DNA from 2 places in the Micromonospora sp. NPDC049102 genome. Region 1 is predicted to be linked to the other one. Evidence: riboswitches for the same ligand, from Rfam matches in the RefSeq annotation. Region 1 holds a riboswitch; the other holds the start of a gene.

Region 1 (14,172 bases):
CGCGGCCGACCGGGTCGCCGTCGACGCGGCTCTGCACGCGGTCGGACTCGCCGACCGGGCCACCGATCCGGTGTCCACCCTCTCCGGCGGTCAGCAGCAGCGCACCCTGATCGCCCGCGCGCTGGCCGGCCAGCCGGAACTGCTGATCCTCGACGAGCCCACCGCCGGGGTGGACGCGGCCAGCCAGGAGGCGTTCGCCGGCGCGTTGCGCGACTTCGTCGCCGACGGCGGCACGGTCCTGCTGGTGGCCCACGAGCTGGGCCCGCTGCGACCGGTGATCAGTCGGGCGGTCGTCGTCCACCAGGGCGGCATCTGTCACGACGGCCCGGTTCCGGACCCGGCCGGCCACCACGCGGAGCCCGACCACGACCACGTGCACCCGCACGGTCCCGACGAGCCCGCCGGGCTGTGGAGCAACTGACAATGGAACTCTTCCAGTACCCCTACATGCAGCGTGCCCTGATCGGCGCGCTGGTGATCGGCCTCGCCGCGCCGGCGCTCGGCATCTACCTGGTGCAGCGGCGGCTCACGCTGATCGGCGACGGCATCGGACACGTGGCGTTGACCGGCGTCGGCGCAGGCCTGCTCCTGAACCGCTCGCCGGTGCTGGTGGCGGTGCTCGTCGCCACCGCCGGCGCGATCGCCATCGAGTTGGTCCGCGCTCGTGGACGTACCTCCGGCGACCTGGCCCTTGCCCTGCTCTTCTACGGCGGCATCGCCGGTGGCGTCCTGCTGGTCGGCCTCTCGGACGCCACGAGCGCCAACCTCAACGCCTACCTCTTCGGATCTCTGCTCTCCACGTCGATGGCCGACCTGGTCACCGTCGGAGTGCTCGGTGCGGCGATCCTGATCACCATGATCGCCCTGCGGCCGGCGCTCTTCGCGATCAGCCACGACGAGGAGTACGCCCGCGTCTCCGGCCTGCCGGTGCGCACCCTCAACCTGCTGATCGCGGTCACCACCGCGGTCACGGTGACCATCGCGATGCGGGCCGTCGGGGTGTTGCTGATCAGCGCGCTGATGGTGGTTCCGGTGGCCACCGCCCAGCAGGTCACCCGGGGCTTCCGCAGCACGATGACCGCCGCCATGGCGCTCGGATTCTTCGCCGCCGGCTCCGGCGTCTGGGTGGCCGCCAACGCCGACACCCCACCGGGGGCCTCGGTGGTGCTGCTGGCGATCGCCTCGTTCCTGGTGGTGGCCGTCGCCGGCGCGATCTGGCGTGGGCTGCGCCGCCGCGCCGCGCCAGCGCCCGTACCGGCCGTCGAGCCGCACGAGGTAGTCCTGGACTAGGGCGTGTCGTCAACGCCCTCGCTCGTCTGGACCCGCCGCAGGCCCGCCAGGGGCTTCGGCACACGCCTTCAGCCTGATCGGCGGATGTCGGTGGTATTGGTTACCGTTACAAGATGACCAGCGCAACAGGCTACGAGGGTTTCGACGGAGCCAGCGAACTGCTCCGAGCCCTGTCGGCGCCCATCCGGCTGGCCATCGTCAGCGAACTCGCCGACGGCGAACGATGTGTGCACGAGCTGGTCGAAAAGCTGGGCGCCGCCCAACCGCTGGTCTCCCAGCACCTGCGGGTCCTGCGCGGAGCGGGCGTGGTGCGCGGCTCCCGCCGGGGCCGGGAGATCGCCTACAGCCTGGTCGACGAGCACGTCGCGCACATCGTGGCGGACGCGGTCAGCCACGCGGGGGAGGGATCATGAGCGAGAGCGGCGCCGCGGTGCGCAACACCCGTCAGCGCTCGGCGGTGAGCGCGCTGCTGGGCGAGATGGAGGGCTTCCACAGCGCCCAGGATCTGCACGCGATGCTCCGGCAGCGCGGCGAGCGGGTCGGCCTGACCACCGTCTATCGCACCCTGCAGGGGCTGGCCGACGCGGGCGAGATCGACGTGATGCGCCCGCCGGGTGGAGAGCACCTCTACCGCCGGTGCAGCGAGGGGCACCACCACCATCTGGTCTGCCGGGCCTGCGGCCGTACGGTCGAGGTGGCCGGCCCGGCGGTGGAGAGCTGGGCCGACCGGGTCGCCGCCGAGCACGGCTACGCCGACGTCAGCCACACCGTGGAGATCTTCGGCACCTGCCCCGCGTGTGTGCGCTGACCAGCCGTGACGGATCTTCGGTTCACGCCGGTCCAGCCGACCGACAGTGCACTGGCACTGCTGGACTGGCAGCACATCCACAACTCGATCATCCCCACGGCTCCCCTGTCGGCCGACGAGATCGTCGCTCGCGCCCAGCGCAACATCCTCGAGGTCGCGTACGTCGACGGAACGGCGGTGGGCTGCTCCACCGTGCTTTCGGTGGACCTGCGGCCAGTCTGATCGGGGCCCGGCTGCGGCGCTCCGGCCGGGGACCTTCCCGGGCACCGATCGACGGGTGCCGGGCCGCTGTCGTTCGTGGCACGCTGTCCGGCGTGAAGATCTACGCCGATCGGTTTCCGACCGCCGTCCGCCAGTTGCTCACCGACCTGCTCGTCGTCGTCTGGGTGTACGTCGCGATCCGCGCCGCACTCTGGCTGCACGACCTGGTGCAGAAGCTCGCCGTACCCGGACAGAAGCTGGAGGGCGCCGGCGGCGGCCTCGCCGACAACCTCGCCGACGCCGGCGGCAAGGTTCGCCGGGTGCCGCTGGTCGGTGACGAACTGACCGCGCCCTTCCAGCGTGCCGCCGACGCCGCCCGAGGGCTCGCCGACGCCGGCCGGGAGCAGCAGCACCTGGTCGACCAGCTCGCCCTCGCCCTCACTGTCGCAGTGCTGATCTTTCCGCTCGGCCTGGTGCTCTTCGGTTGGCTGCCGCTGCGGCTGCGCTGGATGCGCCGGGCCGGATCGGCCGCGAAACTGGCCGCCGGGCCCGCAGGGCGGGACCTGCTCGCGCTCCGCGCGCTGGCCACCCAACCGCTGGGTCGGCTGACCCGGATCGCCCCCGACGTCGCCGAGGCTTGGCGACGCGGCGACGACGAGACAGTCGACGCCCTGGCCGCGCTGGAGCTACGCCAACTCGGCCTGCGCAACAAAGGCCGCTGAGCCCGACCGGCCCGGCCGGGCCCGTCTGCGGGCGCGCTGAGCGCGTGAGCGCATTGTGCGCGCGGCGGCCCGTGCTCCACGTGAGCCGCGCTCTGCTCGTGAGCGCGTGCTTCGTGCGTGAGCCCGTGTCCGCGTGTACCGCCGCAAGATCCGCACGGCGGAGGCGGGGTGGCTGACCGTGATCGACACCAGGTCGGCGATCTGGGGGTGTCCGGGCTGCTGGATGCCACCAGATCGGTGACCTGGTGTGGATCAACCGCCTGTCACCCCCGCCTGCCGCAGTCTGCCTGCGGATCCAGGCCGTTAAGGTCGTCGGGTGTTCTACTTCCTGATCGTCATCGCCGTACTGCTGCTCGGCTACGCCGCCGTTCTGGTCTCCTTCGTCCGCCGGGGCAAGAAGATCCCACCCGCCGCGTACCTCGCCCTGGCCGGGCTGAACGGTCTGATCCTGGCGGGAGTGCTGGCCTGGGCGGTAGCACGCTGACACGGCACGCCACAAGATCGTGCTCGATCCAGGGAGTAGTGGCCTCGCACTCCGACTGATGCCACCAGATCCAGGATCGAGCACGATCTTGCGCCGCGACCGGCGCGACCGGCGCGACCGGCGCGACCGGCGCGACCGGCGGGTTACGGCTTCGGCGGGATACGGCGCCGGACGTCCTCGGCCGTGGACGGGCCGGGCTGCCAGCGGGCCACCCAGGGCAACTCGTCGGACGGGGTGACCACGCCCTCTTCGACGCTCGCGTAGCGGCCGGTGAGGATCCGCTTGGCGGCGGCGGTGTCGACCGAGTCGGTGTTGTCCCAGAGGGCCGCGAACAGGGCATCCACCCGGACCCGGGCCTGTCGGCAGAACAGGTCGGCCAGCTCGACGTTCTCCGGGCGGGTGTTGCGCTCGGCGGTTGCCCGGACGCAGACGGCGGACATGGCGAACAGTTCCGCGCCGATGTCCACGATCCGCCCGAGGAACGCCTGCTTGCGCTCCATCTTTCCCTGCCAGCGGGACATCGCGTAGAACGTCGAGCGGGCCAGCTTGCGCGAGGAGCGTTCCACCTGGCGCAGGTGGCCGGCGAGGGGGCCGAACTCGGCGTACGCCGATGGGCTCTGGCCCTTGCCGACCGTGAGGGTCGGCAACCACCTCGCGTAGAACGCTCCCGCGCGGGCGCCGGCGCGGGCCTTGCGGCCGAGTCCCGCCTCCGGGTCGATGATGTCGCCGGCCACCGACAGGTGGGCGTCGACGGCCTCCCGGGCGATCAGCAGGTGCATGATCTCGGTGGAGCCCTCGAAGATCCGGTTGATGCGCAGGTCGCGGAGCACCTGCTCGACGGTGGCCGGGCGTTCACCGCGGGCGGCCAGCGAGTCGGCCGTCTCGTAGCCGCGCCCGCCCCGGATCTGGACCAACTCGTCGGCGATCTTCCAGGCCATCTCACTGGCGTAGAGCTTGACCAGCGCCGCCTCGATCCGGATGTCGTTGCGGTCGTCGTCGGCGAGCAGGCAGCACAGGTCGAGCATGGTCTCCATGCCGTACGTGGTGGCGGCGATGAAGGAGAGCTTATGGGCGACCGCCTCGTGCGCGCCCACCGGACGGCCCCACTGGACGCGGTCGGCGGCCCATCCCCGGGCGACGTTCAACGCCCACTTGCCGGCGCCGACGCACATGGCAGGCAGGGAGAGCCGGCCGGTGTTCAGCGTGGTGAGGGCGATCTTGAGTCCCTTGCCCTCGCCGCCGATGACGTTCTCGGCGGGCACGAACACGTCGTGGAAGCGGGTCAGACTGTTCTCCAGGCCGCGCAGGCCGACGAACTCGTTGCGCCGTTCCACGGTGATGCCGGCGCTGTCACCGTCCACCACGAACGCGGTGATGCCGCCGCGTCGCCCATCGGCGGCGGGTACCCGGGCCATCACCACCAGCAGGGTGGCCACGGTGCCGTTGGTGGCCCAGAGCTTCACGCCGTTGAGCCGGTAGCCGGTGCCGTCCTCGGTCGGTTCGGCGGTGGTGGCGAGCCGGGCCGGGTCGGAGCCGACGTCCGGCTCGGTGAGCAGGAACGCGGAGACCTCACCCGCGGCGAGTCGGGGCAGGAAACGCTGCTTCTGCTCGGCGGTGCCGAACATCTTGAGCGGTTGCGGCACGCCGATCGACTGGTGGGCCGAGAGCAGCGCGCCGATCGCCGGGCTGACCGAGCCGGCCAGCATGAGGGCACGGCAGTAGTGCAGGTTGCTCAGCCCCAGGCCGCCGTACTTCCGGTCGATCTTCATGCCGAACGCGCCGAGGTCCGCGAGCCCGTGGAAGACGGAGTCGGGGATGGAGGCGTCCCGCTCGATGGCCGCGCCGTCCACCTCGGAGGTGACGAAGGCGCGGAGCTGGCCGAGGAACTTCTCGGCACGGGCCGCGTCGTCCGGGTCGGAGCGCGGCCACGGGTCGATGAGGTCGAGCCGGAACCGGCCGAGGAACAGCTCCTTGCCGAAGCTGGGACGGTCCCAGGTGGACTCGCGGGCCGCCTCGGCGACCCTGCGGGCCTCCTTCTCGGAGACCTGACCGGCCTCGGCGGCCAGCGGGGCGGCGGTGCCAGCGGTGGGCGGGGCAGCGGCTCCGGCGGTGGTCGGCGCGGCGGTGCCGGCGGCGGCTTCGGGATCGGGGCCGTCCGGTGCCGGTCGGCCGTCCTGTGTCGTGGTCACGGCTGCCCCCTCGAAACTCGATGTGGCTGCGTCGACGTGCGCGACTAACGCCACGCTACCCCCGGTTGTTACCCAGGGGTAGCGTGGCGTGAACATCGAGGGAGATCAGCCCACGGTAAGCGTGTCCGGGTCGTCGTCCTCGTCGTCGATGTCGTCGTCACCCCAGTTGCGTCGAGCGAACGGCAGGATCACCCAGAAGACGAGGAACCAGAGGCCGGCCAGCGCGCTGAGCACGAAGGCGATCGGCCGGTCCAGCACGAAGTCGGTGATCAGCAGGACCGCGCTGACCATCGCGATGAGCATGAAGCCGAGGCCGCCGGTCGCCATGCGGTGCGCGAACCGCACCAGCTCCGGCTTGCGCCCCTGGCGGAACAGCGCCCGGTGGAACGCCACCGGCGAAATGATCATCGCGGTGGCGGCGGCAGCGGCGAGCAGGGCGACGATGTAGACGTCCCGCTGGAACTCGCTGGTCCGGGTGAACCCGTTGCTGAACGGCAGGGTGAGCAGGAAGGCGAAGAGGATCTGCACGCCGGTCTGGGCGACCCGCAACTCCTGGAGCAGGTCGGCGAAGTTGCGCTGCCAACGCTGCTTCTCGGTCTCCTTGGACACGCGCTACCTCCGGTCAGACGGTACTGCCGGCGGTCCCGGCCGCCGGCAGCAACGTCAATGCCCCACACGGCCGAGCGCGAAACTGGTTCACGACATGTCCCGGCCATCTGCCGGCCACCCCCGGACACCACGACGTCGATCGACCGGACCGGGTCAGGACCCGCGGCGAATCCGACCGACGTACCGGGCCTCCAGCGCGTTGTTGTGCGCGTCCCCGTCCGGGATGTTGGCCGACAGGTAGACCGGAGGCCGCTCCCCCGCCGCGAGTATCCGGGCGACCACCTCCACGGTGACCTGCTGGGCCAGGAGCGCGGCCGTGATCGAGGAGACCGCGCCGACCGCGCCGCCGCCCGGCAGCGGCAGCGTCGCGTCGCCGTACGGTGCGCCGTTGTCGAGCACCACGTCGGCGAAATCGGCCAACGTGCGTCCGGACGGGTGGCGGGAGGTCATCCGGCCGGAGTGCTGCGCGGAGGTGATCGCCACCAGCGGATGGCCCCGCTCCTTGACCAGCGTGGCGAACTCGACCATCGCGCCGTTGACCCCGGAGTTCGAGGCGAGCACGAAGACGTCGGCGGGCCGTACGGGGGCCAGCTCGTAGAGCCGGTGCGCCACCGCCGGGTCCCGCTCCAGCAGCGGCCCGAGCACGTCGGCCGGCTCGCCGCCGAGCAGCACCAGGTCCCGCAGGGCGATCCGGTTGGTGGGCACCAGCCCGCCCGCCCGACCGGCGATCTCCATGGCGAGGGCCTCCGAGTGCCCGGTACCGAAGGCGTGCACCACCCCGTCGGCGCGTACCGCGTCGGCGATCAGATCGGCGGCCCGGCCCACGGCCTCGGCCTGGCTGGCGGCGACCCGGGCCATCGTCTCGGTCACCACGGTCAGGTAGTCCTCGGCGCTCACCGTCATACGTCCTCCGTCCGTCTGTTGCGGGCGAACCACCGCGCCGCGAAGTCGACAGCCGCCCGCTGGCCCACCAACCTCGCCGTTCCGGCGCCCACCGGGCCGACGCGGACCACCGCCGTGTCGTCGAGGTCGCGGCCCAGCGCGCCGAAGTCACTTCCGTCGATCCGGACGTCCTGCCACCACACCCATTCGCGGCCACCGTCGGCGGTCCGCACCGCCGCGCCCAGTCGCTCACGCACGACGGCGGGTCGGCGGTACTCGGCCAGGTGCAGCGACGTGTTGACGCCGTGGTCGACCCCGAGCAGCAGCACGTCGGCGTCCAGGTCGTAGAGCCGGGCCAGCGGAGATCCCTCGCCGAGCATGTCGGCCAGGGTGTGCCCGGCGACCACCCGCTCGGCCGCCGGGCCGAGCGCGGCGAAGGACACCTGGGGGTGCCCGCTGCGCAGCGCCGACGGCCAGCAGCGGACCGTCTCGGCGAACACACCCATGTGCCGGCTCGGCGTGAGCACCGGGTCGAAGCCGGGCATCTCGGCGCGGATCAACGGCCACCAGTCCACCGGCACCGGTGGGTTCCGCCACTGCGCCGGGTCGCTGTTGTCAGGTGTGTGGGTGGGCACCACGATGGTGCCATCCGGACCGAGGGCGTCACGCAGGGCCAGCACCAGCGCCTGCGGCCCGCCACAGACGTAGCCCAGTGGGCGCATCCCGGCGTGCACCAGCACCGTCGATCCGGGGCGTACCCCCAGGAGGCGCAGCTCCGCGGCGATGGACCGGCGGGTGCCCGGCCCGCCCACGGGCGCGGTCACGGCGTTCCCCCGTCCCACGTTCCCCCGGCCCGGCACGGCTCAGGCCGTCCCGGCGACCCGCGCCAGGACCGCCTCGGCCAGCGCGGCGGGCGCGGCGTCCGGGATCCAGTGGCTCACCCCGGCCAGGGGTACGAAGAGGTAGTCGCCGGTCACGTTCGCGGCGCACGCCTCGGCGGCGGCCCGGCCGATCGCGACGTCCCGGTCACTCCACACGTACGTGGTCGGTACGGCGACCGGGCCGACGGCGGCCAGGTCGGCACGGGACATGGCCCGGTACCAGTTCAGGGCGGCGGTCAGTGCGCCCGGCTCGCGCATCGGGTCGGCGTAGCGGTCGACGCGGGAGGCGTCGCCGACCCCGCCCAGCAGCTTGCGCAGCGCCGTCGCGTGCCACGCCAACAGCACCTTCTCGGCCTTGCCGGGTTTGCGGAACAGCGCGATGTACGACGAGCGGGCCTTCTGCTGGCCGTCGGTGGCGAGCGCGTGCGCCATGGCCGCCGGATGGGGCACCGACACCGCGGTCAACGTACGGACGCGCCGGGGGTGCGCGGCGGCCACCGCCCAGGCCACTATCGCGCCCCAGTCGTGGCCGACCAGGTGCACGGCGTCCAGACCGAGCGCGTCGAGCACCGCGACCGCGTCGGCGACCAGTTCGGGGATGCGGTACCCCGCCACCTCGGCGGGCCGGGCACCCGGCGAGTAGCCCCGCTGGTCCAGCGCGTACGTGCGCAGGCCGGCGGCGTGCAGGGGCGGCACGACCTCGTCCCACTCGCCGCTGTGCTGCGGAAAACCGTGCAGGAGCAGGACGGGGGCGCCGTCGGACGGGCCGCCGGTGCGTACCTCGAACGTCAGACCCCGCGCGTCGACCTGCATGATCGTCAGCCTACCCAGCCGTCGTCGTGCCGGCCCGGATGCGCGCACGTCACGACGCCCTGCTGGGCTGTTACCCCTGGTCGGTGCTAGCGTCAGCGAGACAACTTCACATCCGACAGGGGAGCGCACAGCGCTGAGAGTGCGGGCACGCCCGCAGACCCTCGAACCTGATCTGGGTAATGCCAGCGCAGGGAGTTCGGTCGACCTCCAGCCGCGCCGTGAGTCCGGTGCCACCGGACGCGCGGCGTGCGTCTTCTCCTGGTTCGTTTCACTGAACTGGGAGCACAGCATGGACAACACCACCCACCGCTGGCGCACGATCGACATCGTGGTCGCCTCGGTGATCGCGGTTGCCTTCGGCGTCATCTTCTGGGCCTGGGGCCTGGTCTGGAGCGCCACCGAGGGCGCGTTCGCCTTCTTCCCACCGGCGCAGACGCTGATCTACGGCGTGTGGCTGCTGCCGGCAGTGGTCGGCGGGCTGGTCATCCGCAAGCCCGGCGCCGCGCTCTACTGCGAGACGGTGGCCGCGGTCGTCTCCGCGCTGCTGGGCAGCCAGTGGGCCGGCACGGTGATCCCGCAGGGCATCGTGCAGGGTATCGGGGCCGAGCTGGCGTTCGCCGCGTTCCGCTACCGGTCGTACCGGCTGCCGACCGCCGTGCTGGCCGGCGCGCTGACGGGCCTCAGCGCGGCCCTGTTCGACTTCTTCGTCTGGAACGCGGACTACGCGCTGGGCGACTACCGCATCCCGTACGCGCTGCTCACCATCGTCAGCGCCACGATCATCGCGGGTGTCGGCGGCTGGCTGCTCACCCGCGCCCTGGCCAACACCGGCGCCCTGGACCGCCTCCCCTCCGGCCGAACCCGCGCGCTGATCTAGACCTGCGCGCACCCCGTGATCAAGAGGTTCGCGTCATCGGCAGGCGGAATTCCGACGCGAACCTCTTGATCACCGGCGAGGACATGGATGAGGGAGGGATCGTGGGCGTACTGCTGCGGGGTTTCGGGTGGCGGCACGCCGGGCGGCGGGCCTGGGCCGTGCGCGGGGTGGATCTCCGGGTGGAGGACGGCGAGCGGGTCCTGCTGCTCGGGCCCTCGGGAGCCGGCAAGAGCACCCTGCTCAGCGCGCTGGCCGGGCTGCTGGCGGAGGACTCCGGTGAGCAGGAGGGCACCGTCGAGATCGACGGGCTCGACCCCCGCAAGGGCCGGGAACGGGTCGGCATCGTCTTCCAGGACCCGCAGACCCAGCTGGTGATGGCACGCAGCGGCGACGACGTCGCGTTCGGGTTGGAGAACCGGGGCGTACCGACCGACGAGATCTGGCCACGGGTCGACGAGGCGCTACGGCGGGTCGGCTTCCCGTACCCCCGGGACCGCGGCACCGCCGCCCTCTCCGGCGGCGAGCAGCAGCGTCTCGCCCTGGCGGGCGCGCTGGCGCTGCGGCCCGGCCTGCTGCTGCTCGACGAGCCCACCGCCAACCTCGACCCGGACGGGGCTGCCCTGGTCCGGGGTGCCGTAGCGGGCGCACTGGACGCCGACACCACCCTGATCCTGGTCGAACACCGGGTCGCCGAGGCGTTGCCCCTGGTCGACCGGGTGGTCGTCCTGGAGCCCGGCGGTGGGGTCCGCGCCGACGGCACGCCCGACGTGGTCTTCGCCGCGCACGGCGACACCCTCGCCGCCGAGGGGGTCTGGGTGCCCGGCCATCCCGTCGCGCCGCGCCGGGCCACCGCCGCGGCCGGCGACGTGTTGCTCACCGCCGACCGGCTCGGCCTGCCGCCCCGGCTGGGCTCCACCGATCTGACGGTACGCGCCGGAGAGGCCCTCGCCGTGCGCGGACCGAACGGCGCCGGCAAGTCCACCCTGGCGCTGCTGCTCGGCGGGCTGCTCAAACCGGGCACGGGCCGGGTCACCGCCTCGGCCGAGCTGGCCGGCGCCCACCACCGCACTCCCCCGCACCGCTGGCGCGCGCCCGCGCTGGCCCGACGGATCGGGTCGGTCTTCCAGGAACCGGAGCACCAGTTCGTCACCGGCACCGTCTTCGACGAGCTGGCGCTCGGCCCACGCCGGACGGGCCAACCCGAGGCGGCGGTCAAGGAGACGGCGGCCGGACTGCTGGAGCGGCTACGGCTGACCAGGCTCGCGGCGGCCAACCCGTACACCCTCTCCGGCGGCGAGGCGCGACGCCTCAGCGTGGCGACGGCCCTGGCCACCGCGCCCCGCCTGCTGATCTGCGACGAGCCCACCTTCGGCCAGGACCGGCGGACGTGGGGCGAGCTGGTCGACCTCTTCGCCGACCTGCGCGACGCCGGGCACGGCGTCGTCAGCGTCACCCACGACGTGGACTTCGTCGCCGCGCTCGCCGACCGCACCGTCACCCTGGAGCGGTCGTGACCGTGCCGGCGCGTCGCGACCGACGCCTCGACGCCGGACGGGAGGTTCACCGATGATCAGCATCGAACCGGTCGCCCGGCCCGGGGCGCCGCTGGCCCGGCGCAACCCGGTGGCGAAGCTCGCCGCCGCACTGCTCTTCTCGTTCACCCTGCTGGCCACGCTCGACCCGCTGGCGCCCGCGATCGCCATCGCCGTCGAACTCGCGGTCCTGCCGCTGTTCGGCCTCCGCTACCGGGTGCTGGCCCGGCGTGCCCTGCCGCTGCTGCTCAGCGCCGTCGGCATCCTGGTCACCCTGGTGCTCTTCGCCGCCGACCAGTCCGGTCGCGTCCTGCTGGACGCCGGCCCGGTGCTGGTGAGCACCGGCGTGCTGCTCACCGCGCTCGGCCTGGTGCTGCGGATCTTCGCGGTGGCCCTGCCCGGCGTGATCGTCTTCGCCACCACCGACCCGACCGACCTGGCGGACGCGTTGATCCAGAACGCGAAGGCGCCGGCGCGGTTCGCCGTCGGAGCGCTGGCCGCGTTCCGGCTGGTACCGCTGCTGGGCCAGGAATGGCAGATGATCAGCATGGCCCGCCGGGCACGGGGCGTGGACGCCGGACGCAACCCTGTGGCGAAGCTGCGGCTGTTCGCGTCCACGGCGTTCGCGCTGCTGGTCGGCGCGATCCGCCGAGGTACCCGGCTGGCCGTCGCGATGGACGCCCGCGGGTTCGACGCCGACACACCCCGTACCGTCGCGCGCCGCCAGCACTTCGGTCTCGCCGACACACTGCTCGTCGTCGGCGCGTTCACGCTGGCCGGCGCGGCGCTGACGACAAGTATCCTGGCCGGCACCTTCCGTCCCCTGCTCGGCTGACGCCGCCCGCACCCGACCGCCGTGCGCCCGCCCCGCGCCGGCGGCAGGATCCGCGCAACGTCAGGGATGTAGTGGCCTCGCCAGCGTGGGAAGCCACTACATCCCTGACGTTGCTGTCGCGGAGTCGTGCGCCGGCGCGGGCGCACGGCTCGGTCAGCTACGCCGGAAGGCGTAGCGGCGGGTCTGCCCCGCCGCCTGGCTACGGCCGCCGGCCGACCGGTTGCCCCCGCCCGTGGGCGGCCCGGCCGTCGGTGCCGACGGTCGACTGACCGGCGTGGGCAGATCCTCCACCGCAGGCGCGTCGACAGCCGCCGGCACGTCGACGGGCAGCGCCGCGTCGGCCGGGACCGCTCCGGGCCGGAGCGGCTCGGCGGCCGCCGCCGGGTCGACCAGAGCCGCCGGCAGCGTCGGCGCCGCCGGTTCGACCAGGGCCGCTGGCAGGGCCGGTTCGACCGCGACATCGGGGCTGGCCGGCAGGATCGTGCCGCGACCAGTCGCCGGGCCGTGGTCGGCCGCCGGAACTTGTCCGGGCGGGGACATCTTGGGGGTACGGGACTTCTTCGGGTTACGCCTGGCGGGCATCCGGGCCTCCTTCGGTGCCGACCGTCCCGGCCGTTCCCGCGCTCCGGCGGTCGGTCGAATCGGCTGGTGACCGTCGCGCGCGACGGTCGGATGGGAAGGGACTGCTCACCGGGGATCAGGAAGGCTCGACGCCGCCGAACGGCGGGTAGGGAGACGTGCGACGCCCGGGAGCGCACGGACCGCGACGCGGGGCGGCGGACCGGCTCGGAAATGGGGCGTCAGTTACGCATGCCGGAACCTTAACCATCACACGAGGAGACGCGCACCCTGTTTACTGGCACGATCGGCGCATGCTGATCGCGTTCTCGATCACCCCGCTCGGGGGCGGCGACTCCGTGGGCGACCTCGTGGCCGAGGCGGTACGGGTGGTCCGCGAGTCCGGGCTGCCGAACCGGACCGATGCCATGTTCACCACCGTCGAGGGCGAGTGGGACGAGGTGATGGCGGTGGTGAAGCGGGCGGTCGACGTGGTGGCCGCGCAGGCGCCCCGGGTGAGCGTCGTCCTCAAGGCAGACGTCCGGCCCGGTGTCACCGACGCGCTCACCGCGAAGGTGGCGCGTGTGGAGGAACGACTCGCCCAGCGCTGAGCGACGGGTGGACGGACGGGCCGCGACCAGGCGGTGACCCGCCGTGGGACGACCTGCCCGCGATGCCGTGTGCCGCGATACGGTCGCAGGGACAGTTCGACGGCGAGAGGTGGCGGCACGAATGGCTCAGCAGGCGACAGCGCAGATCGGCGTGACCGGGCTGGCGGTGATGGGCCGCAACCTGGCCCGCAACCTGGCCCGTAACGGCTTCACCGTGGCGGTGCACAACCGGTCCCCGGAACGCACCCGCAGCCTTGTCGCCGAGCACGGTGACGAGGGCACCTTCGTGCCCGGTGAGTCGATGGCCGACTTCGTGGCGTCGCTGGAACGGCCCCGCGCGGTGATCGTGATGGTCAAGGCGGGTGCGCCCACCGACGCGGTCATCGACGAGCTGGTGCCTCTGCTGGACGAGGGCGACATCATCGTCGACTGCGGCAACGCCCACTTCGCCGACACCCGCCGCCGCGAGGAGTCGCTGCGTGCGCAGGGGCTGCACTTCAGCGGCACCGGCGTCTCCGGCGGCGAGGAGGGCGCGCTGCTGGGGCCGAGCATCATGCCGGGCGGTTCCACCGAGTCGTACGCGAAGCTCGGGCCGATGTTCGAGAAGATCGCCGCCCAGGTGGACGGTGTGCCGTGTTGCACGCACGTCGGGCCGGACGGCGCCGGGCACTTCGTCAAGATGGTGCACAACGGCATCGAGTACGCCGACATGCAGCTCATCGCCGAGGCGTACGACCTGCTGCGGGCCGGTCTGGACGCGACGCCGGCGGAGATCGCCGAGATCTTCCGCGACTGGAACAACGGCGAGCTGGAGTCGTTCCTCATCGAGATCACCGCCGACGTGTTGGCGCACACCGACGCGGCGACCGGCCGCGCGTTC
Region 2 (14,172 bases), on a different contig from region 1:
CGACCCGGAACCGCCGACCGCGGACACGCCCGCGAGCGCCGAGGCCTCGACCGACTGGACGCCCCGCTTCCGGCACCGGGCACCCCTGCCCGACCTGAGCCGGGTGCCCACCTGGGACGCCTTCGACACCACCCGCCGCGCCAGAACACCGGATCAGAGCACCGGTACGCCGGACCAGAACACCAGCGCGCCCGAGGGAAGCGCATCGCCCGCCACGACCGCCGACACCACCGGACCAGCCGTCAGCACGCCGGGCCAGACCCTCGGCGGGACCGGCCGGACCGACCAGGCCAGCGCGATGGCCGCCCTGGCGAGGTCCATCGTGCCGCCGTCGATCACCCCGGTCGTACCGGAGCAGGGCGGTGCGTCCATCACCGCCGACAGTGCCGAGCCGGCGGACGATCCCGCGCGGGCGTCCACCGACGACGGGCGGCAGTCCTCCCGGCGGGGGCGGCTCGGCGGCCTGTTCCGGCGTAACCGGGTGCGGGCCGACGAGGAGAGCCGGCCCGCGCCCGACGCGGCGGAGCCGCTCCCCGCGCAGGACGAGGAGTTCGTCGACTGGGTCGCCGGCCTCAGCAAGCCGGTCACCGACAACGAACCCGAGCCGGAGAACGGCCGTCGCTCGCTGCGCTCCACCGGCCGTCACCACCGCGAGTGAACGGCGAGCTTGATTGACTCTGGTTCCGTGAATCCGGGGCCTTCCCGCCGGCCAGGACACCCGGACTTCCCGGAACCAGAGTTGACCATGCCGAAGCGGCCGCTCCGTCAGGCGAGCGGTAGGTAGACCTTTCCGCCGCCGGAGACGAACTCCTCCGACTTGTCCTTCATGCCACGGGCCGCGTACTCCTTCAGCTCCTGCGTGATCTTCATGGAGCAGAACTTCGGACCGCACATCGAGCAGAAGTGCGCCGTCTTCGCCGGCTCGGCGGGCAGGGTCGCGTCGTGGTACGACCGAGCGGTCTCCGGGTCCAGCGAGAGGTTGAACTGGTCCTCCCAGCGGAACTCGAACCGCGCCTTCGACAACGCGTCATCCCACTCCTGCGCGCCCGGGTGACCCTTGGCCAGATCGGCCGCGTGCGCCGCGATCTTGTACGCGATCACGCCGGCCTTCACGTCGTCGCGGTCCGGCAGGCCGAGGTGCTCCTTCGGAGTGACGTAGCAGAGCATGGCGGTGCCGAACATGCCGATCATCGCCGCGCCGATCGCGGAGGTGATGTGGTCGTACGCGGGCGCGATGTCGGTGGTCAACGGCCCGAGCGTGTAGAACGGGGCCTCGTGGCACCACTCCTGCTGGAGGTCCACGTTCTCCTTGATCTTGTGCATGGGCACGTGGCCGGGGCCTTCGATCATCACCTGGACGTCGTGCTCCCAGGCGACAGTCGTCAACTCGCCGAGGGTGCGCAGCTCGGCGAACTGCGCCTCGTCGTTGGCGTCCGCGATCGAGCCGGGCCGCAGCCCGTCGCCGAGCGAGAACGTCACGTCGTAGCGGGCGAGGATCGCGCACAGCTCGGCGAAGTTGGTGTAGAGGAAGTTCTCCTCGTGGTGCGCCAGACACCAGGCCGCCATGATCGAGCCACCCCGGGAGACGATCCCGGTGACCCGGTCCACGGCCAACGGCACGTACGGCAGCAGCACCCCGGCGTGCACCGTCATGTAGTCGACGCCCTGCTCGGCCTGCTCGATCACGGTGTCCCGGAACACCTCCCAGCTCAACTTCACCGGGTCGCCGCCGACCTTCTCCAACGCCTGGTAGATCGGCACCGTCCCGATCGGCACCGGCGAGTTCCGCACGATCGCCTCGCGGGTCTCGTGGATCCGCTTGCCGGTGGACAGGTCCATCACCGTGTCCGCGCCCCAGCGGGTGGCCCAGGTCAACTTCTCGACCTCCTCGGCCACCGACGAGCTGACCGCCGAGGTGCCGATGTTGGCGTTCACCTTGACCAGGAAAGCCTTCCCGATGATCGCCGGCTCACACTCCGGGTGGTTCACGTTGAGCGGCAGCACCGCCCGACCGGCGGCGATCTCGGCCCGCACCAGCTCCGGGTCGACGTTCTCCCGGATCGCCACGAACTCCATCTCCGGCGTCACCACGCCGGCCCGCGCGTACGCGAACTGCGTCGGACGACGACCGTCCATCCCGGCCAACGGCGTACCCGCGCCCCGCACCGGCGCCACGTCACCCCGCTCGGCTATCCACGGGCCGCGCAGCGGTGGCAACCCCACCTGCGGGTCCGATCCCGGGCCGGACGTGTCGTAGAGCCGCACCGGCGGATGATCGCCGGTCAGCGCCACCTCCGCGAACGGCACCCGCACATCCGGCCGCGAACCCTCGACGTACACCTTGCCTCGTGCCTGCATGACAACCTCCCTGGTGATCAGGCGGACCAGCCGAAGTGATCCAGCGGTCCGCGCCCCGCGCCCAGCTCCCAGTTCCGCCCGCCGGTCAGCGCGCGGAACACGTACTCCTTGGCGACCTGCACGGCCGCCGGCACCGGATCGCCCAGCGCGAGCCGCACGGCGATGGCCGCCGAGAACGAGCAACCGGTGCCGTGGGTGTGCCGGGTGTCCACCCGGGGCGCGCGCAGCAGGGTGGTGACACCGCCGCCGCACAGCACGTCGACCGCCTCGTCCCCACCCACGTCACCACCGGTGACGACCACGTACTCCGGACCGCCGGCGGCCAGGGCCTCGGCGGCCACGACCATCGCGGGCACGTCGTCCACTCCTCGTCCGGTGATGGCCGCCGCCTCCGCGCAGTTCGGCGTCGCCACCCGCGCGTACGGGAGCAGCCGCTCCACCGCGCCCACCACGCCCAGCCGGTGGCCGCTCGTGGCGACCAGCACCGGATCGACGACGAGCTGGGGCAACCGGCCGTCCCGGGCGGCCTGGGCCACCACGTCGGCGACGGCCGGCGTGCCGAGCATCCCCGTCTTGACCGCGCCCACGGTGAAGTCGACGAGCACGCTGTCCAACTGCTCCCCGACCGTGCGCGGCGGCAGCGGCAGGACGGCGTCGACACCCCGGGTGTTCTGCGCGGTGACCGCTGTCAGGACACTCGTGCCGTACGCGCCGAGCGCCGCGAAGACCTTGAGGTCCGCCTGGATTCCGGCGCCGCCGCCGGAGTCGGAGCCGGCGATGGTCAGGGTTGTTCTTGGTGTCATGTTGCCTCTTTGGTTGCGCTTTGGGGCTGCGGCCGACCGTGCCGGCTTTCTAGGAGCTTCTGGGTGACCGCCTCGGCGAAGGCGCTGGTCAGCAGGTGTGCTGTTGCAGACGGATTGTCTGCTCGCATGAGTGCGCCGAGGACTGCTACTCCGGCGGCTCCTGCCTCGACGCAGGCGGTTACCTGTTCCGGGGTCTCCACTCCACCTAGGGCCAGGAGTGGCACCGGGCTGGCGTCGACAAGCGTGCGCAGCCCTTCGACGTGCAGGGGTGGGCCGTAGCCGGGCTTTGTCCGGGTGGGCCAGATCGGGGAGACCGTGGCGTAGTGCTCGGTGGTCAGACGGTTCAGCTCGGCCACGCTGTGGCAGGAGCGGCCGACCAGCGGCAGAGCCGGCGGCGGGTAGGGGCCGGCGGCCGGCAGGTGGACGGCGTCCCCGCCCAACGGGTCGGGGCCGGCCACGATGAGGGTCCCGCCGGCGTCGGCGAGGATCGCGCGCAGGTCGACGGCGAGAGCGGCGCGTTCGGCGCGGGGCAGGTCCTTCTCCCGGAGCACGACCCAACGCACTCCCCCGGCGACCGCCCCCGCCACGACACGTTCGAGACCGCCCCTGGCGACCAGCCGGTCGGTCAACAGGACGACCCCCGGCAGCAACCCCGTCACAGGTCCGGTCTTCCCTCGTCGGAGGTGGAGGGCAGGGCGTGGAAACGCCGGGCGATCCGGCCCGCGCCCGCGGCGAGGCGTCCGGCCTCGACTGCGTACCGCATCGCCGTCGCCATCGCCACCGGGTCGGCGGCCCGGGTGACCGCGCTGGCCAGCAGGACCGCGTCGCAGCCCAGCTCCATGGCCAGCGCCGCGTCGGACGCGGTGCCGATGCCGGCGTCGAGGATCACCGGGACGTCCACGCTCTGCCGGATCAGCCGGATGTGGTGCGGGTTGCCGATGCCGAGCCCCGAGCCGATCGGCGCGCCGGCGGGCATCACCGCGGCGCAGCCCACGTCGGCGAGGCGGCGGGCGAGCACCGGGTCGTCACTGGTGTACGGCAGCACCGTGAAGCCGTCCGCGACCAGTTCCTCGGCGGCGCGGAGCAACTCCACCCCGTCGGGCAGCAGCGTCCGCTCGTCGCCGATGACCTCCAACTTCACCCAGTCGGTGTCGAACGCGTCGCGCGCCAGTCGGGCCACCTTCACCGCCTCGGTCGCGGTGTGGCAGCCGGCGGTGTTCGGCAGCAGCCGTACCCCGCGCCGGTCCAGCAGTTCCAGCAGCCCACCCCCGGTGCCCGGCGCGGTGTCCACCCGGCGCAGCGCCAGCGTGACCAGCTCCGTACCGGACGCCCGGATCGCCTGTTCCAGCACGTGCAGGTTCGCGGCCCCACCGGTGCCCAGGATCAGCCGGGAGCCGAACGTCGTCCCACCCAGTTCGAACGGCACGCCGCTCACCCGCCCTGCGCTGCGGTGAGCACTTCGACGCGGTCGCCGTCGTGCAGCTCCGTGACCGGCCAGCCGGTCCGGGGCACCACCTCGCCGTTGACCGCGACCGCGACGCCACGCTGGTGCGGGGCGACGTCACCGACCAGATCGGCCACCGACGCGCCGCCGGGGACAGTGCGCCCGGTCCCGTTCACCGTCAACTCCATCACTCCTCCTCGAAACCGCGCATCGGGCCGGCGAACCGGTCGGCGCCGAAACCGGTGAGCAGCGGGTCGGGTACTCCGGTAAGCACCAGGTCGGTGATCGTCTCGGCGGTGACCGGGGTGAGCACGATGCCGTGCCGGTGGTGTCCCGTGGCGGCGAGCACGTCCGGCCGGCCGGGCAGCGGCCCGAGGATCGGCGCGTTGTCCGGGGTGCCGGGCCGCAGACCGGCGACGGCCTCCACCAGGTCGTACTCGGCCAGCTCGGGTAGCAGGTCGACACCGGCGCGCAGCAGTCGCTGCACCGCGCCGGCGGTGACTGTGGTGTCCGACCGCTCCTCGACCGTCGCCCCGAGCACCACCTCACCGTCGGTGCGGGGCACCAGGTAGACGTGCTCGCCGTCGGCGTACCCCCGGATCACGTGCCGGAAGCCCGGCGCGACGCCGCCGGGCGCGCGCAGCCGCAGGATCTGGCCCTTCACCGGCCGCACGGGCAGTCCGGTGAGGGCGGCGGCACCGCAGCCGGCCGCAACCACGGTGACCCTGGCGTCCACGTCGGACAGCCGCCGGACCGGTCGCGGCACGAACGCCGCGCCAGCCCGCCGCGCGGCCGTGCGCAGCGCCGGTACCAGCAGCCGGGGATCGACCTGGTGGTCGGTGGGCGCGAGCGCGCCACCGCGCACCCGCGGGGCGAGCGCCGGCTCGCGGTCGCGCAGCTCGGTGGGGCGCAGCGGCGTCACCGGCAGACCAAGACCCTGTTGGTACGCCCAGAGCCGGCGCGCCTCGGCCAGGTCGTCACCGGTCAGCCCGACCATCAGCGTGCCCTCGCTCCGGTAGCCGATGAGGGTGCCGCTGGCCTCGGTCAGCTCGGCGGCGAACGTGGGCCAGCGGGCGGCGGAGGCCACCAGCAGCTCGGTCAGCCGACGCTCACCGAAGTACGCCTCGGCGACCGGAGAGAGCATCCCGGCGGCGACGCCCGACGCCCCCGATCCGGGTGCCGCGTCGTGTACCTCGACGCGCAGGCCCCGGCTGGCGCAGCGCCACGCGACGGCCAGCCCGATCGGGCCCCCGCCCACCACCGCCACCTCGGTACGCGTCACGCCAGCGCCCGCAGCAGTTCGGCGGTCGCCCGCGCGGGGTCGGCGGCCGCGCAGATCGCCCCGACCACCGCCACCCCGTACGCCCCGGCGGTCCGGAGCGCTGGCACCCGGTCGGCGGTCACCCCGCCGATCGCGATGACCGGCACGTCGACGGCGTCGGCGACGTCGCGTATCCCGACGGTTCCGATGGGGTCGGGCAGACCGACCTTGGTGCTGGTGGCGTGGCACGGGCCCACGCCCAGGTAGGTGGCCCCGGCGACGACGGCCTCGGTCGCGGTCCTCGGCTCGCGGGCGGTGGCGCCCAGCACGCGGGTTGCGCCGAGCACGTGCCGGGCCGCGGCGACCGGTAGGTCGTTAGCGCCGACGTGGCCACCGGCGGCGCCCACCGCGAGCGCCACGTGCAGCCGGTCGTTGACCAGGCACGTCGCGCCGTACGACGCGCACAGCGCCAGCACCCGGGCGGCCAGGTCGTACGCCTCGCGGTCGGTGGCGGAGTCCTCCACCCGGACCTGCACGACGAGGTCGGCGCGGGCCGCCGCGAGGGCGGCCCGGACCACGGTGAGTGGATCGCGCCCGGGTCGGGTGTCGGTGATCAGATGCAGTCGGCCAAGGGACGGCACGGCAACGCTCCTCCCTGCGCCGGCATTACCCGGATCAGGTTCGACGGTCGGGGGCTGTCAGCCCCCCTCTCAGCCCGGTACACCGGGCTCCCGTGGGTTACTTGCGTGTCACCGTACGACATATCGCCTCCCCTGCCAAGGGAGAACCCGCCGCCCCGGCGCGAGAGATCGATCGGGGTGCTTTCTCCGGTCCTGTTCGGAATGTCGCCCGCCGTTGCAGAACCGTTACCCGCCGGCATCTTGCCGGACATCGATGCAGCAGAACTAATTTGTTCAGCGAATCGACAAAATGCCGGCGTGGACGCCCTGGCACGGCGTCTCCACCGGCTCCATCTGGGACGGTCTTCGGCGAGCCGGCCCCGCGAGTCCTGTCCACCGCGACATTGGAGGCGGCGTGTCCCGTTCTCGTCGTGCCCCTGTACCACTCACCGCTACCCTGTTGTCCCTCGCGCTCGCGTCGACGGCCCTGATCGGGTCTCCGGCGCAGGCGGCTCCGGTCGCAGCGCAGGTCCCCCCGCGAGACGCGCAAGCCGCGACTCCCTTCTCCAAGGTGGTGCAGAAGGCACCACCGAAGGCAGCGAAGGCCGCAGCGGCCGACCCCTACTCCGTCCTGGTCTTCTCGAAGACCGCCGGTTTCCGGCACGACGCCATCCCCACCGGCATCGCCGCCATCCAGCAGCTCGGTGCCACCAACGGCTTCACGGTGGACACCACCGAGGACGGTGCCGCGTTCAGCGACGCTAACCTCGCCAAGTACCAGGCTGTGATCTGGCTCTCCACCACCGGAGACGTCCTGAACGCCGACCAGCAGGCGGCCTTCGAGCGGTACGTGAAGGCCGGCGGCGGTTACGTCGGCGTCCACGCCGCCTCGGACACCGAGTACAGCTGGGCCTGGTACGGCGACCTGGTCGGCGCGTACTTCGCCAACCACCCGCAGAACCAGCAGGCCACCGTCAAGGTGGAGGACCCGGCCCACCCGTCCACCACCGGACTGCCGGAGCGCTGGTCCCGGTTCGACGAGTGGTACAACTTCCAGACCAACCCCCGGTCGGACGTGCACGTCCTGGCCAGCCTGGACGAGAAGAGCTACACCCCGGGCGCCGGCGCGATGGGCGCCGACCACCCGACGGCGTGGTGTCAGGACTTCGACGGTGGCCGCTCCTGGTACACCGGCGGCGGGCACACCCGCGAGTCGTACGCCGAGCCCGAGTTCCTCAAGCACCTGCTCGGTGGCATCCAGACGGCGGCCGGCGTGGTCGACGCCGACTGTGGCGCGTCGAAGACCTCCAGCTTCGAGAAGGTCACGCTGGACAGCAACACCAGCAACCCGATGGAGCTGGACATCGCCCCCGACGGGCGGGTCTTCTACATCGAGCGCGACGGACGGGTCCAGATCATCAAGCCGGACACCGGCAACACCGTCACCGCCGTCGACCTGGACGTCTTCACCGGCAACGAGGACGGCCTGATCGGCATCCGGCTCGACCCGGACTTCGCCACCAACAAGTGGGTGTACCTGTACTACGCCCCGAACGACAACGTCACGCGCAACCTGCTGTCCCGGTTCACGGTGACCGGCGACACCATCGACCTGGCGAGCGAGAAGCAGGTGCTCCGGGTCGACACCCAGCGCAACACCTGCTGCCATGCGGGCGGCAGCATGACGTTCGACAGCGCCGGCAACCTCTACCTGGCCACCGGTGACAACACCAACCCGTTCGAGTCCAACGCGTACGCGCCGCTCGACGAGCGGGCGGGTCGCCAGGACTACGACTCGCAGCGCACCTCGGCCAACACGAACGACCTGCGCGGCAAGGTGATCCGGATCCACCCGCAGGACAACGGGACGTACACGGTTCCGTCCGGCAACCTCTTCGCCCCGGGCACCGAGAAGACCCGTCCCGAGATCTACGCGATGGGCTTCCGGAACCCGTTCCGGATCGGCACCGACCCGAAGACCGACACGCTGTACGTCGGTGACTACGGGCCGGACGCCAACGCGGACAACCCGAACCGGGGCCCTCGTGGCCTGGTCGAGTGGAACGTCGTGACCCCCGGCAACTACGGCTGGCCGTACTGCACGGGCACGAACGAGGCGTACAACGACTACACGTTCCCGTCCGGTCCGAGCGGTCCGAAGTTCGACTGCGCCGCGCCGGTGAACAACTCGCCCAACAACACGGGCCTGACCAACCTCCCGCCGGTCGTTCCGGCCACCGTCGACTACGGCTACGCCGGTGACGCGCGGTACCCGGAGATCGGCGGCGGTGGCGCCCCGATGGGCGGTCCGGCCTACCGGTACGACGCCAACCTCAACTCGACCCGCAAGTGGCCGGCCTACTTCGACGGCAAGGCGCTGCTCGGCGAGTGGAACCAGAACAAGATGTACACGATGCAGATGACCGCCGACGGCAAGTCGTTGGTGGACATCAACCAGCTCCTCCCCGGTATGTCGATGATCCGCCCGATGGACTTCGAGTTCGGTCCGGACGGCGCGCTGTACCTGATCGAGTGGGGTAGCGGATTCGGCGGTAACAACGACGACTCCGGGGTCTACCGGATCGACTACACCGCCGGTGACCGCGCGCCGATCGCGGCGGCGACCGCCAACCCGACCTCGGGTCCGGCGCCGTTGACGGTGACGTTCTCCAGCGCCGGCTCCCGGGACCCGGACGGCGGCGCACTCACCTACGCGTGGACGTTCGGCGACGGGCAGACCTCCACCGAGGCCAACCCGACGCACACGTACGCCACGGCGGGCAACTACACCGCCCAGCTCACCGTGACCAACCCGAAGGGCCGCACCGCGGTCGCCAACGTGCCGGTCACCGTGGGCAACACCGCACCGACGGTGAAGATCGACTTCCCGCCGGACGGTGGCTTCTTCAACTGGGGTGACCAGGTCCGTTACACGGTCACGGTGACCGACCCCGAGGACGGGCAGATCGACTGCACCAAGGTGAACCTCCAGGTGCTGCTCGGTCACGACGAGCACGCCCACCCGCTGGAGCAGCACACCGGCTGCACCGGCACGGTCCAGACGTCGCTCGCCTCCGGGCACGGCGCCGAGGCCAACGTGTTCGCGGTCTTCGAGGCCACGTACACCGACAAGGGTGGGGCTGGCGGGTCCGGCGCGCTCACCGGCCGGCAGATCGAGATCCTACAGCCGAAGCAGAAGCAGGCCGAGTACTTCACGGCCACCGGACGGGTTCCGGGCGGCACCGGCGGCGGAGACGCCGGCGTGCAGCGGGAGGCCGCGACCGACACCGCCGGTGGCGGCCAGAGCATCGCGTTCATCGAGGACGGCGACTGGTGGTCGCTCGTTCCGGCGAACCTCACCAACATCACCGAGATCCGGTTCCGGGCCGCATCGGCCGCCGCCGGCGGTCGGATCGAGGTCCACGCCGGTGCGGTCGACGGACCGGTGGTCGCCACAGCCGTCGTGCCCTCGACCGGAGCGTGGCAGACGTACACGGACGTGAGCGCGCCGGTCACCGGTGCCGCGAGCGGCTCGCTGTACTTCGTGGCCCGTGACCCGAACGGCGGAACGGGTTCGCTGTTCAACGTCAACTGGATGGACTTCGTCGGTCGCGGCGTCACCGAGAACGGGCCGCCGGTGGTCACCGCCACCGCGACCCCGACCACCGGTACCGCGCCGGTCACCGTCGCCTTCGACGGCACGGCCACCGACGCCGAGGGCGACACCCCGCTGACGTACGCCTGGGACTTCGGTGACGGCGGTACGGCGTCCACCCTGGACGCCAGCCACACGTACACCAGCGTCGGCACCTTCACGGCCACCCTCACGGTGACCGACAGCAAGGGCGCCAAGTCGTACGCCACGGTGCCGGTGCGGGTGACCGCGCCGGACACGTCCTGCTTCGGGGCGCGTTCGGACGACTTCAACGGCAACACGTTGGACAAGGGCCGGTGGACCAGCGTGGTCCGGGAGAACCAGCTCTACTCCCTCAGTGGCGGCGCGCTGAAGCTGCCCACCTCGGTGGGTGACCTCTACGGCGCTCGCAACGACGCCACCAACCTGGTGCTCCAGGCGGCGCCGACGGGTGCCTGGGAGATGACCACCAAGGTCACGCTGCCGGTGACGGCCAACTACCAGCAGGCGGGCCTGCTGGTGTACGGCGACGACGACAACTACGCCAAGGTGGACCTGCTGTACAACGGCAGCCGTCGGGTGGAGTTCATCCGGGAGACGGCCGCGACGCCGCGTAACGACGCTGCCGACGCCGCTGACGCGCCGGCGGGTGACACCGTGTACCTGCGGATCACCAGCGACGGGACGAACCTGACCGCCGCGGTTTCGGGCGACGGGCAGACGTTCACCCCGGTCGGCCGCTCGGCCGCGCTCGCCGGCATCACCAACCCGCGGATCGGGGTCTTCGCGCTCAACGGAGGCACCGAGGCGCCCGTGGTGGACGCGGCGTTCGACTCGTTCGTGGTCACGCCGGACGCTCCGGCCGGCCCGGTCGAGCCGTCGGACGAGTTCACCGGCACCACGCTGGACAAGTGCCGGTGGGACGCGATCCTGCGGGAGGACCCCAACGGCTACCGGGTGACCGATGGCGCGCTGCGGATCGACGTGCCCAACGGTGACATCTACGGCACCGACAACACCGGGCCGAAGAACTTCATCCTCCAGACCGCGCCCTCGGGCGACTGGACCCTGGAGACGAAGGTCGACGGCAGCCTGCTGAACGAGCAGTACCAGCAGGCCGGTCTGCTCGTGCAGGCCGACGACGACAACTATGTGAAGTTCGACTTCATCGCGGACAACCAGGCCGGCCAGGCGGTGACGCGGCGGATCGAGTTCCGCAGCGAGATCGCCGGGGTGGTGCAGAACCCGCAGCCGGAGGCAGCCAGCCTGACCTCGGCGGTGTGGTACCTGCGGCTCGCCCGCACCGGTGACACCTTCACCGCGTCGTACTCGGCCGACGGGACGACCTGGACCGCGTTGCAGGCGCTGACCAACAGCGCGGTGGGTGCCACCCCGAAGGTCGGTCTGTTCACCCTCGGCGCCAACCAGACGGCGTCGAAGACGGCCGCGTTCGACTACTTCCGGCTCAGCACCAGGGCGGTCGACGAGACCGCTCCGGTGACGACGGCGGCGGTGTCGGGCACCCCCACCGACGGGTGGTACACCGGGCCGGTGACGGTCACCCTGACCGCCGCCGACGAGGCCGGTGGCAGCGGACTGGCCGGTACGCAGTACCAGCTGGATTCCGCGACCGCCTGGACGGACTACACCGCGCCGGTGGCGATCAGCGGGGACGGCGAGCACGAGCTGCGGTTCCGCTCGACCGACAAGGCCGGCAACGTGGAGTCGACGAAGACCGTCTCGGTCAAGATCAACGCCACCGCACCGGTCACCACGGCGACGTTCGCTCCGGCGAACGACGCGGGCTGGCACAACGGGACGATCCCGGTGGTGCTGACCGCGACCGACGCCGGTTCCGGTGTGAAGACGGTCGAGTGGTCGCTGGACGGTGGCGCGTGGACGCCGTACTCGGAGCCGGTCGCGGTGACCGGTGACGGGCAGCACGAGCTGCTCTACCGCTCGACCGACAAGGCGGGCAACGTCGAGACGCTCAAGTCGGCGATCCTGAAGATCGACGGCACCAAGCCGACGCTGCTGGTCTCCGGTATCGCCGACGGCCAGCTCTACGGCGACAGCCAGGACGTACGGGTGTCGTGGCAGGCCGTCGACCCGACCTCGGGCATCGCGTCCGTGGTCGGCCAGCTCGACGGCAAGGCGTACGCCAGCGGCACCCTGCAGGCCATGTACGAGCTGTCGCTCGGCCTGCACGAACTGACCGTCACCGCGACCGACAAGGCCGGCAACACGACGACCTCGAACGTCCGGTTCTTCGTCACCACCTCGTTCCGGGACATGCAGTTCCTGCTGGACCGGTTCAAGGCGACGGGGCGGTTGTCGGCCAAGGCGCACAAGCAGTTGACGGCCAAGCTCGACGCGGCCCGCCAGGCCGAGGCGGCCGGCAACGACAACAAGGCGGTCAAGCAGCTGACGCAGTTCCGGGACCTCGCCACCGACGCCACCCTGGTGGCCGAGGCCGAGATCCGGGACACCCTCACCCGGGACGCCGACGCCATGATCGTGCGGCTCGGCGGTACGGCCAGCAAGGCCGGCGTCAAGGCCAATGACGGCGAGCCAGTCAAGGGCACCGGCCGACTCGGTGGCGACGCCACCCGGCTGGCACCCGGTCGCCAGCTCTGATCCGATCGAGGCCCCTTCCCGACGCTCCCATGTCGGGGAGGGGCCTCCCTCATGAGGGAGTAGACGTCCATGACGCGTATCCGCACGGTGGTCGCCGCCGTCCTGGTCGGACTGACCCTGACGCTGCTCGCCGCGGCCCCGGCGGCCGCACGGGCCGACAAGCTCAAGCTGGTCGTGGCCGGTGACGGGGCTGTCGGGGTCACCATCCAGGCGACCTACTCGGACGGCCGTCGGCTCGACAGGGTGGTACGGCTGACCCTCACCGCCACCGGCCCGGACGGGCAGCAGGTCGGTCCGGTGCAACTGGAGCCGGCACCCGAGGGTCAGGGTTTCTACAGCAGCGGTCCGGTGCTCTCCCCCGGCACCTGGAAGGTGACGGTGAACGCCCCGGCGCCGTACGGCACCAGGACCACGGCGACCGTGCAGGCCCAGGTGGCACAGACCCCGCCGCCGCCGACGCCGGTCGCGCTGACCAAGCCGACCAGTGGATCTGGCGCTTCCGGTTGGTGGCCGATCGCGGCGGCCGGGCTGGTGCTCGTGGCAGCGGCGATGGGTGTGGCCATGCTGTTCGGTCGTCGCCGCGCCGACTGACCGCCCGACGACGACAAGGGGCCGGGCCGCATCGAGAGCGACCCGGCCCCTGTCGTCGTACGGCTCAGAGGATGTCGCGCAGGGCCGTCAGGTCGTCGTCGGTCGGCTCCCAGGTGCCGGCGGCGGCGTTGGCGTGCACCTGCTCGGCGGTGGTGGCACCGGCGATCACCGAGGTCACCGCCGGCTGGGCGGCCAGCCCACCGATCGCCACCTGGAGCATCGTCAGACCCCGCTCGTTCGCGTACGCCTCGATCGCCTCGATGGTGTCCCAGTCCGCGGCGGCGAGCCGGTCGGCGTACCGGCCACCGCCGGAGAGGCGGCTGCCGGCCGGCGGCTGCTCGCTGCGCTTGTACTTGCCGGTGAGCAGGCCGTTGGCGAGCGGGAAGAACGGCAGCATGCCGAGGCCGAACCGCTCGCAGGCCGGGATCACCTCGGCCTCCACCGAGCGTTCCAGCAGGCTGTAGTGGTTCTGCGCGCTGATGAAGCGGGCCCGGCCGTTGGACGAGGCGACCCAGTCCGCGTCGGCGATCTGCCAGCCGGAAAAGTTGGAGTTGCCCAGGTAGCGCACCTTGCCGTCACGGACCAGGTCGTCCAGGGCGGCGAGGGTCTCGTCGATCGGCGTACCCGGGTCGGGCTCGTGCATCTGGTAGAGGTCGATGTGGTCGGTGCCGAGCCGGCGCAGCGACGCCTCGACCGCGCGGGCGATGTACCGCCGCGCGCCCCGGGCGCCGAAGTCGGGCCCGTTGAGGCCGTTCATGTCCATGCCGAACTTGGTGGCCACCACGACGTCGTCCCGGCGGCCCTTGAGCGCCTGCCCGAGCAGC

Evidence for each region. Region 1 has a riboswitch for thiamine pyrophosphate ahead of ACGFH9_RS10205 (ECF transporter S component). Riboswitches for the same ligand answer to the same signal wherever they lie in the genome.
Region 2: it holds a riboswitch for thiamine pyrophosphate, as region 1 does, so the genes downstream of both, thiE (thiamine phosphate synthase) here and ACGFH9_RS10205 (ECF transporter S component) in region 1, are expected to answer to the same signal.

The regions. Positions count from the first base shown of each region.
Region 1 covers NZ_JBICTE010000007.1:74,894-89,065, reverse strand. The annotation lists gene ACGFH9_RS10265 (metal ABC transporter ATP-binding protein) at 1-421, shown strand, start outside; gene ACGFH9_RS10260 (metal ABC transporter permease) at 424-1,290, shown strand; gene ACGFH9_RS10255 (metalloregulator ArsR/SmtB family transcription factor) at 1,404-1,703, shown strand; gene ACGFH9_RS10250 (Fur family transcriptional regulator) at 1,700-2,098, shown strand; gene ACGFH9_RS10245 (hypothetical protein) at 2,105-2,320, shown strand; gene ACGFH9_RS10240 (hypothetical protein) at 2,413-3,021, shown strand; gene ACGFH9_RS10235 (hypothetical protein) at 3,338-3,505, shown strand; gene ACGFH9_RS10230 (acyl-CoA dehydrogenase family protein) at 3,649-5,694, opposite strand; gene ACGFH9_RS10225 (DUF6328 family protein) at 5,800-6,303, opposite strand; gene ACGFH9_RS10220 (sugar isomerase domain-containing protein) at 6,457-7,206, opposite strand; gene ACGFH9_RS10215 (aminoglycoside N(3)-acetyltransferase) at 7,203-8,009, opposite strand; gene ACGFH9_RS10210 (alpha/beta fold hydrolase) at 8,049-8,879, opposite strand; TPP riboswitch at 8,987-9,091, shown strand; gene ACGFH9_RS10205 (ECF transporter S component) at 9,169-9,756, shown strand; gene ACGFH9_RS10200 (ABC transporter ATP-binding protein) at 9,855-11,270, shown strand; gene ACGFH9_RS10195 (energy-coupling factor transporter transmembrane component T family protein) at 11,323-12,123, shown strand; gene ACGFH9_RS10190 (hypothetical protein) at 12,277-12,705, opposite strand; gene ACGFH9_RS10185 (MTH1187 family thiamine-binding protein) at 12,996-13,292, shown strand; gene gndA (NADP-dependent phosphogluconate dehydrogenase) at 13,414-14,172, shown strand, end outside.
Region 2 covers NZ_JBICTE010000001.1:407,672-421,843, forward strand. The annotation lists gene ACGFH9_RS01915 (hypothetical protein) at 1-658, shown strand, start outside; gene thiC (phosphomethylpyrimidine synthase ThiC) at 766-2,358, opposite strand; gene thiD (bifunctional hydroxymethylpyrimidine kinase/phosphomethylpyrimidine kinase) at 2,376-3,161, opposite strand; gene ACGFH9_RS01930 (thiamine phosphate synthase) at 3,158-3,820, opposite strand; gene ACGFH9_RS01935 (thiazole synthase) at 3,817-4,596, opposite strand; gene thiS (sulfur carrier protein ThiS) at 4,593-4,793, opposite strand; gene thiO (glycine oxidase ThiO) at 4,793-5,887, opposite strand; gene thiE (thiamine phosphate synthase) at 5,884-6,507, opposite strand; TPP riboswitch at 6,502-6,611, opposite strand; gene ACGFH9_RS01955 (ThuA domain-containing protein) at 6,902-12,757, shown strand; gene ACGFH9_RS01960 (hypothetical protein) at 12,827-13,348, shown strand; gene ACGFH9_RS01965 (aldo/keto reductase) at 13,413-14,172, opposite strand, start outside.